2 regions of the Sphingomonas sp. ACRSK genome follow, and region 2 is predicted to be linked to the other one. Evidence: predicted binding sites of a transcription regulator. Region 2 holds the regulator's gene; the other holds the start of a gene.

Region 1 (4,207 bases), on a different contig from region 2:
GATCGTCGACGAGTTCACCATCGTGATCGCTGATCCGCGCCTGTGGAAAGGCCAGTTCGAGGCAGTGTCGGCGACGGGGATCGATCTCGTTCAGCACGAGGGTGGCCCCGAGCTTCGCCGCGGGCCAGACGAGCAATCCGGTGCCGGCGGAGGGTTCGAGCACGGTGTCGGACGGGCGGAGTTGTGCCGCCACGCTCATAATCCAGGAGATCGGGGCAGGCGTGGAGAATTGCTGGAATGCGAGCTGGTCTTCGGTGCGCACCGTCTGCGTCGGCAGCCGCCGGCCCAGATCGATCAGAGCTTCCAGCGCGGCCGAAGGGATGGAGATGTCCATGCCCGCACCGGCTGACCCCGCCCAGAGCACTTGCGCGAGTTCGAGCGCATCGTAGGCGTGGCGCATCGACCAGCCGCCATCGGCGGCGGAGCGGCCTGTCGTGGAGGCGAGCAGGTCCCGCAGCAGGCGCGCATCGATAACCTCGCCGGCCTGGAGAAAGTGCCGAAGGCGGAGGGCGACGAGGAGAACGGGATCGGCAGGAGCTTCAAGGCGAAGCGCGGCAGCAGTCATGGCAGATACTCCGGCCCGGCCGGCTCCAGCGCCGGCGTCGGGGCACGAAGTGTCCGATCTCCTCTCCTCTATCGGCCGATCGTCATCCTGCCCCGCGCGCGTGCGCGCAGAACATCGTTCCAATCCGCACCGGCCTCGGCCGGGTAGCGGGCTTCGATCCGCCGATCGGCGAAACGCTCGCGCGCCATCGCTTCGGCCTGGTGCCCGGCGGCATCATGGTCGAGGAACAGCACGATCTCGGCGACAGAGGCGGGGAGGGCGATCCGCTTGAAGCGCTCGGCCCCGAGCGTCGCCCAGCAGGGCACGCCAAAGAGCTGAGTGGCGGAGAGGGCGGTCTCGATACCTTCCGCGAGCCCAAGCCGGTCGCTGACGGGATGAAGGCGGACGAGACCGGTGCCGAGTGGCCCCAGCGCGGCACGTGCGGGCTGACGTAAGGAGAGGGTTCTTCCATCCGGGCTGAGGAATGTGCGGTGCACGGCAACGAGCCCGGTCTCGTCAATTACAGCCGCGATCATCGCCGGCAGAAACTGCGTGAGCGGCCGCCGCCCTTGTGGCGTCTGCGGGTGGAAGCGGAGTGCCGCAGTCCCGGCAAGACCGCGTCCCGTCAAGTATCGCGCTGCAAGACTATCACGGAGAGGACGCGCCTCGGACCAGAGCCGCTCCACCGCCGGTCGACGCGTGTCGATCGGCTCGCCTGCGGCAAAGGTTACCCGCGCGCCGCCTGGAAGGCGAAGCGCCGCGATGGCGTCGAGCACATCGCGTGTCTCGCAGCCGGCGAAGCAATGGAACAGCAGTCGTCTGCGCCCCGGGCGGACGCTGAGCGATGGCGTCGTGTCGGCATGCGCCGGACACCGGCACATGCCGCCCCGGGCTGTCCAGTGTCCGCCGAGTGCCTCGACGATGGCGCGGCCAATGTCGGCGCCGCTGGCGAGGTGGGGATCGTGAAAGGTCATAGGAGTCTCGCTGTCTGTGACGCGCCCCGCGCCGCCGCCTCCGCTCCCCTGGGCTTGGCGCTTTCCTACAGCATAATGTTCGCACTATGTTCCAATTCGAGGAAGAGGGAAATGCATGATGCGAGGCGATGATGATCCGAACCTTCTTTCCCGCCACGGCAGCGCTGCTGGCCTGGGCCTCACCCGCGCTTGCGCAGCAAGCCGACGCGGAGCCGAGTTCGATAGAGGCGGACGATGCTCCAGCTGCGGCTTTCGAGCTGATCGAGCACCGGGTCGCGGCAACACCACACGCGTCCTCGGCCGCGGCCGCTGATACCCCGGTCATGACCGTCGCTGCGGCAAGGCACGAGCGGCCTAAGGGACGCGAGCGGTTTCTCGCCTTCATCCGTGCCGCTGAGCTTCGCCACGCGCTGCCGAACGGTTTGCTCGATGCACTGATCGCGGTGGAATCAGCCTACCAGCCTGGCGTGGTCAGTCGCGCCGGGGCCATGGGTTTGGCGCAGCTGATGCCCGCGACGGCGCGGGCGCTGGGTGTCCTCGATCCATTCGACGCGCGCATGAACGTCGATGGTGGGGCTCGCTTCTTGAGAGCAATGCTCGACAAGTTCGGCTCGGTGACACTGGCCTTGGCCGCCTACAATGCCGGGCCGGCGGCGGTCATGCGGGCGCGTGGTATTCCCGCCAATAGCGAGACCCCGACCTACGTGCGCAAGGTCCTGTCAGCTTGGCGTCTGGGGAGCTTCTAAGATGCGCCATATCCTCGAGCGCCCCGGCTCACGCCCCGTTTTGCAGCAGCCAAGCATGGACATGCGCGTGAACGCGCCGACGTGGCCGGCGGCCGGCCCGGAGGTCGAAGACGAAGCGCGGATCGTGGACGACGAGGCGGCCGAACCGCGTGGGGCTAAGACCCATCCGTGTCAGGAAGATTTCGATCCTCGGCAGCAGATCCCCGTCCATGCGTCACGACTCGCTTTACTTCGTTCCTTTTATGTTCCATACCGCGCAACCGGTGCTGTAGGAAATCCCCTATGATGCTCGCCACGATCGAACACCCACGCGAAGCGCTCCAGCGGCTCATCGATGAGCGCAAGGAGGAGTATGCCGCGCTGTCGCGCATGCTTGGCCGCAACCCGGCCTACATTCAGCAGTTCATCAAGCGGGGGACGCCCAAGCGCCTCGACGAGAAGGATCGTCGTCTTCTCGCCAGTTACTTTGGCGTGAAGGAAACGGTCCTCGGTGGCCCCCAGGAATGGGAGAAGCCGACGCTGCAGCAGGTGCCGGTGCTCGACGTCTACGCATCCGCCGGCTACGGCGCCGCCGATTTTGGCGAGGCGCGCCGGACGTCGATCGGCTTTGATCCGCGCTGGCTGCGCGAGCGTACCAAGGGCTCGGCGGACGGTCTGTCGATCATCCAGGTGAAGGGCGACTCAATGGCGCCGACGCTCGCCGATGGCGACGACGTGCTGGTCGATCGCAAGGATGGCGTGAGCCGGTTGCGCGACGGAATCTACGTCCTGCGGCTCGATGACAGCCTGATGGTCAAGCGGCTGGCGCGGCAGCCCTCGGGACGCGGCATCTCGATCAAGAGCGACAACCCCGATTATCCGAGCTGGCAGGACATCAACCCCAGCCGCATCGACATCGTGGGGCGGGTGCTATGGTTCGGCCGGACGCTGAGCTGAGCGACCCCGCCCGATCACAGGTGCAAGCATGAAGCAATTGAGCCTGCACGTCGTCGGCGCGAACCATCCCAATGCGGACGGCGGCAACAGACGGTTTGAGATCCTGCTGTGCGTGCCCGGCGACCCGGTCGACTTGGTCCCTGAGCCTAAGAACCCGGCGGACCCGAACGCGATCGCGGTGTTCAGCAGCCGCAACGTCCAGATCGGCTATCTGACCGCCGATCGTGCTCCCTGGATTGGTGGCATGCTGCGCAACGGCCGCCCGATCGAGGTGATCTTCCAGGCTGCCACGCCAGCTGGCGCCGCCGTTCGCATCGCGTTCGACGGCGATCATCCCGTTCTGCCGCCGCCTCATGCGATTGGTGCCACACCGCCAGATCCGGCCACGGTCGAGCTCTGGCCAGACGAGATCTACCCTGATGGCTGACCCTGCTTCCCTCGCCGTTGAAGGCCAGCACAAGCTGGGGAACGGCGCTCCAACCGACCCGGCGGTACAACCTATCCTCGAGGAGGCGTGGGCGATCGCGATCGATCTCCGCCGGGATCTCGGCTTGTCCGAGGCAATTGGCTGGGCGGACGCCTATCTAGAAGAGGTACGGAAGAAGGAAAGCTCGACCGCCGCTGCGCGCTGGGTTGTCGTGATCAGTGCCCTGGCCGAGTTGGCTCAATCAAGCGTGCATTGATGAAGCTCAGCGGCATGGCTCGGCAGGTTCGGCTAGCTTGGCTAGGCTCGTCAGCATTGGCACGATCAGATCTGAGCTACCGTCCTACTCCGTAGCTCGTTCGGGTATACCCAAGTGCGCCGGGCGGGAGTAGGGAGCAGATGGCAGGCAGCGAGGTGAGGGCAGCGCGGGTGTACCTCCGTGTGAGCACGGACGAGCAGGACCTGACGCGGCAGGAGAGCATCGTGGCCGGCGCGGGGGCGGCCGGCTTCTACATCGCAGCGGTGTACCGGGAGAAGGCGTCGGGTGCGCGGCCCGACCGTCCGGAGCTGCTGCGAATGGTGG
Region 2 (4,207 bases):
CCGGGGCCGAGGTGCCGACGATTCGCTCCTGCGTCGCAGCCCTGCTGGTGCTGGCGGCGCTGGCGATGGGGCGGGAGGCTATCACCTTGCGGCTGGTCGCGACCGGGGCTTTCCTGGTGCTGTTGCTGCTTCCGGAGTCGCTCGCCGGCCCTAGCTTCCAACTGAGCTTCGCCGCCGTCACCGCCATCGTCGCCCTCCACGAGCACCCGCGAGTCCGCCGGTGGTTCCAGGCGTGCGACGAGGGGCTGCCGCGACGTTTGTTGCGGAACCTCGGATCGCTGCTGCTGACCGGCGTCGCGGTGGAGGCGGTGCTGATGCCGATCGGCCTGTTCCACTTCCACAAGGCCGGGCTTTATGGCGCGCTCGCCAACATCGTCGCGATCCCGCTCACCACCTTTGTCGTCATGCCGGCGGAGGCGCTGGCACTGCTGCTCGATCTCCTCCGCCTCGGCGCGCCGGCCTGGTGGGTAGTCGAGCACGCCCTGTCGCTGCTGCTGTGGCTCGCGCGCACGGTTGCGGCCGCCCCGGGTTCCGTCGCGGCACTGCCGTCGATGCCGGGCGGAGCGTTCGGGCTGATGGTCGCAGGCGGGCTGTGGCTGGCGCTATGGCGCACGCGCGCGCGGCTGCTGGGGCTGGCACCGTTTGCCGTTGGAGCGCTGTGGGCGCTCGCGACGCCCGCGCCGGACCTGCTCGTCACCAGCGACGGTCGGCACCTCGCAATTCGCACGCCCGAGGGAGGCATGGCGATCCTCCGCGACCGGGCAGGCGACTATGTGCGGGGCACCTTGGGGGAGGGGGGCGGTGTCGAGGGCGAGCTGCCCCCGCTCGCCGAGCAGCCTAACGCCCGCTGCACCGCCGACGTCTGCGTCGTCGATGTTGCTGCCCGCGATCGCGTCTGGCGCGTCGTCGCCACCCGCAGCGGCTACCTGCTTCCGGTGCGCGACCTGATCGCCGCATGCCGTGACGCCGACATCGTCGTCAGCGAACGCCGCCTTCCGCGCGGCTGCACGCCCCGGTGGCTGCGGCTAGACCGACCGGTGCTCGCGCAAACGGGCGGCATCGCCATCCGCTTCGATCCGCCCGAGGCGCGCCGGGTCCGCGCGCCCGGGGATCAGCACCCGTGGATCACCCCGCCGACGACGGCGCCCGTGGCGGATCGCTGGCCGCGGCGCAGAAGGAGCGGCCGGGACCACCCGTCTCCCTGACGCCGCACCGCGCCGGCTTCTCGCCCTCAACGACGGAGGTCGCCCTTCTAACCACAGCGGCATTCACTACCGCTGCGAGGTTGGAGCCGAGTCCCCCACAGGCCGCTCGGCACAAGCCTCGCTAACCGAACACCCAGCGTCCGCCTCAGTAGCGGCGCAGCAGTCCTGCAAGCTTCCCCTGCACCCGCACCTGGTCCGGGCGATAGCGCTGCGGATCATAGCTGCGGTTGGCCGGGTCGAGGCGGATCATCGCGCCTTCACGGCGGAAATACTTCAGCGTCGCCTCGTTCTCGTCGATCAGCGCGACCACGATCTCGCCGTCGCGCGCCGCGTCGGTGCGGCGAACCAAGGCATAGTCGCCGTCGAGGATGCCCGCCTCGACCATCGAGTCCCCCGCGACCTCGAGCGCATAATGCTCGCCCGAGCCCAGCAGCGCGGCCGGCACCGGCAGCATCTGCTGGCCTTCCATCGCCTCGATCGGGACGCCGGCGGCGATGCGGCCGTGCAGCGGGATCTCGATGACGTCGTTGGCGGGAGCTGGCGGCGCGACCGGCGCGCTTCGGGCGGGCGCCGTCTTGGCCGGCGCTTTCTTGGCCGTCTCGGGCCGGTCCGGCATCCGCAGCACTTCCAGCGCGCGGGCGCGGTTCGGCAGACGACGGATGAACTGGCGTTCCTCCAGCGCGCTGATCAGGCGATGCACGCCCGACTTCGACTTGAGGTCGAGCGCTTCCTTCATCTCCTCGAACGAGGGGGACACGCCGGTTTCCTTCAACCGGTCGTCGATGAAGCAGATCAGCTCGTGCTGCTTGCGCGTGAGCATGCGGTCCTCCGTCGGAACAGATATGGAACCTTTAGGAAACGGAGCCGCCCCCTGTCAACCGATATCCAGGATTTCCACCGAGTCGCCCGCTTTTGCCGCGCCAGCATAGGGAGGACGCACGATCAGGCAGTCTGCCCGGGCGAGCGTGCGTAGCATGGAGCTGTCCTGCGCGGGGGCGGGGAAGGCAACCCCGTCGCGCAGTTCCGCGCGCAGGTGATCGGCCCTCCGGTCGTTCGCGGCCAGCGGCGCGCCGAGCGGCACCACGCGCCGCCGCGACAGCGGATCGGCCGCGCCCGCCAGCATGCGCACCAGCGGCAGCAGGAACAGCGTTGCCGTCACGAAGGCGGAGACCGGATTGCCTGGCAGGCCCAGCACGACGGCGTTGCCGAGCCTGCCCGCCATCATCGGCTTGCCCGGCCGCATCGCGATGCGCCAGAAGTCGATCCGCGCGCCTGCCGCCTCCAGCGCCGGCCGCACCAGATCGTGGTCGCCGACGGAGGCGCCCCCCGTCGTCACCAGCACATCGGCATCCACCCCGGCGAAGGCGGCGGTGAGTGCGGAGAGGTCGTCCGGCAGAATGCCCAGGTCGATCCGTTCGACGGGCAGCTCCCCGAGCAGGCCCGCCAGCAGCACGCCGTTGGACTCCGGAAGCCCGGCGTCGGGGGGCGAACCCGGCGGCACGAGCTCGTCGCCCGTGGCCGCGATCGCCACCCGCACCCAGCGCCGGACGGGAACCATGCCGTGCCCGCCCACCGCCAGCAGCGCTGCCGCAGCCGGCGTGATCGCCGCACCTGCCGACAGCAGCCGCTCGCCTGCGGTAAAATCCAGCCCGGCCGTACGCACGCTGCTGCCGCGCCGCGGCGGCCCTTCGCCCGCCAGCATCAGACGGCTGCCCTCGCGCGCTGCCTCTTCCTGCACCAGAACCGTGTCGGCGCCCTCGGGCAACGCGGCCCCCGTGAAGATGCGCGTCGCCTGGCTCGGGCCAACGCTGCCGCCGAACGGCCGCCCGGCCGCGGATTCCCCGATGACCTCCCAAGGTCCGGGCAGGTCGTCGAAGCGGATCGCGTAGCCGTCCATCGACGACAGCGCCCGCTCGGGCTGGGTGCGCAGCGCCGGCAGGTCGTCGGCTGCCCAGCGGCCGATGGCGTCGCGGATCGGCACCGTCTCGACGGCGACCGGCTTGGCGAGGCCCAAGACCCGCGCCTGCGCCTCGTCGAGCGGCAGCAGGCTCACGCCTGCCAGTCTCCGGACTTGCCGCCCGATTTGGCGAGCAGGCGCACGCCGTCAATCACCATGCCGCGGTCGAGCGCCTTGGCCATGTCATAGACGGTGAGCAGCGCGACGGAGACGGCGGTCAGCGCCTCCATCTCAACCCCGGTCTTGCCGTCCGTCGCGCAGGTCGCGGTCGCGACGATGCCCTCCGCCTCGATCGTCAGGTCCAGCACCACGCGGGTGAGGGGCAGCGGATGGCACAGCGGCACCAGGTCGCTGGTGCGCTTGGCGGCCATGATCCCGGCGACCCGCGCCACCGCAAGCACGTCGCCCTTCTTCACCAGCCCGTCGCGGATCGCTGCCAGCGCCTCGTCCGACATGGTGATCCGGCCGGTGGCGGTCGCCTGCCGCGCCGTCACCGCCTTGTCGCCGACGTCCACCATGCGGGCATGGCCCTCGGCGTCGAGGTGGGTGAGGCCGGTCATCGGGTCAGGGCGCGGGTTGCCGCCTCGACGTCGTCCTGCCGCATCAGCGCCTCGCCGATCAGGAAGCAGTGGATGCCGTGCTCCGCCATCGCGTCCAGGTCGGCGCGCCCCGTCAGCCCGCTTTCGGCCACGAAGGTGCAGCCCTCCGGCGCGTGCGCAACCAGCTCATAGGTGCGATCGAAGTTCACGGTGAAGTCGCGCAGGTCGCGGTTGTTGACCCCGATCAGCCGCGTCTTGAGCTTCAGCGCCCGCTCCAGCTCCGGATAGTCATGGACCTCCACCAGCACGTCCAGCCCCCGCTCCAGCGCCGCCGCCTCGATCTCCGCCATCTGCCGGTCTTCCAGGGCCGCCACGATCAGCAGGATCGCGTCCGCCCCCAGTGCGCGCGTCTCCGCCGCCTGCCATGGATCGATGACGAAGTCCTTGCGCAGCACCGGCAGGTCGCAGGCCGCGCGCGCGGTGACCAGATAGTCGTCCGATCCCTG

The links. Region 2 encodes LexA, which represses DNA repair genes until DNA is damaged. Its sites were predicted from a motif close to GTTCCNCNCTTGTTCT; they were not measured.
Region 1: MHZ35_RS16590 (S24 family peptidase) is a predicted target of LexA. The motif match lies at 2,498-2,513, and genes of this name have one in related genera.

What each region holds. Positions count from the first base shown of each region.
Region 1 is NZ_JAKRNR010000047.1:2,931-7,137, forward strand. It holds gene MHZ35_RS16575 (strawberry notch-like NTP hydrolase domain-containing protein) at 1-565, opposite strand, end outside; gene MHZ35_RS16580 (DUF7146 domain-containing protein) at 634-1,518, opposite strand; gene MHZ35_RS16585 (lytic transglycosylase domain-containing protein) at 1,647-2,264, shown strand; gene MHZ35_RS16590 (S24 family peptidase) at 2,547-3,200, shown strand; gene MHZ35_RS16595 (HIRAN domain-containing protein) at 3,229-3,627, shown strand; gene MHZ35_RS16600 (hypothetical protein) at 3,620-3,883, shown strand; gene MHZ35_RS16605 (recombinase family protein) at 4,024-4,207, shown strand, end outside.
Region 2 is NZ_JAKRNR010000021.1:29,647-33,853, reverse strand. It holds gene MHZ35_RS12565 (ComEC/Rec2 family competence protein) at 1-1,205, shown strand, start outside; gene lexA (transcriptional repressor LexA) at 1,351-2,025, opposite strand; gene MHZ35_RS12555 (molybdopterin molybdotransferase MoeA) at 2,080-3,258, opposite strand; gene moaC (cyclic pyranopterin monophosphate synthase MoaC) at 3,255-3,722, opposite strand; gene trpC (indole-3-glycerol phosphate synthase TrpC) at 3,719-4,207, opposite strand, start outside.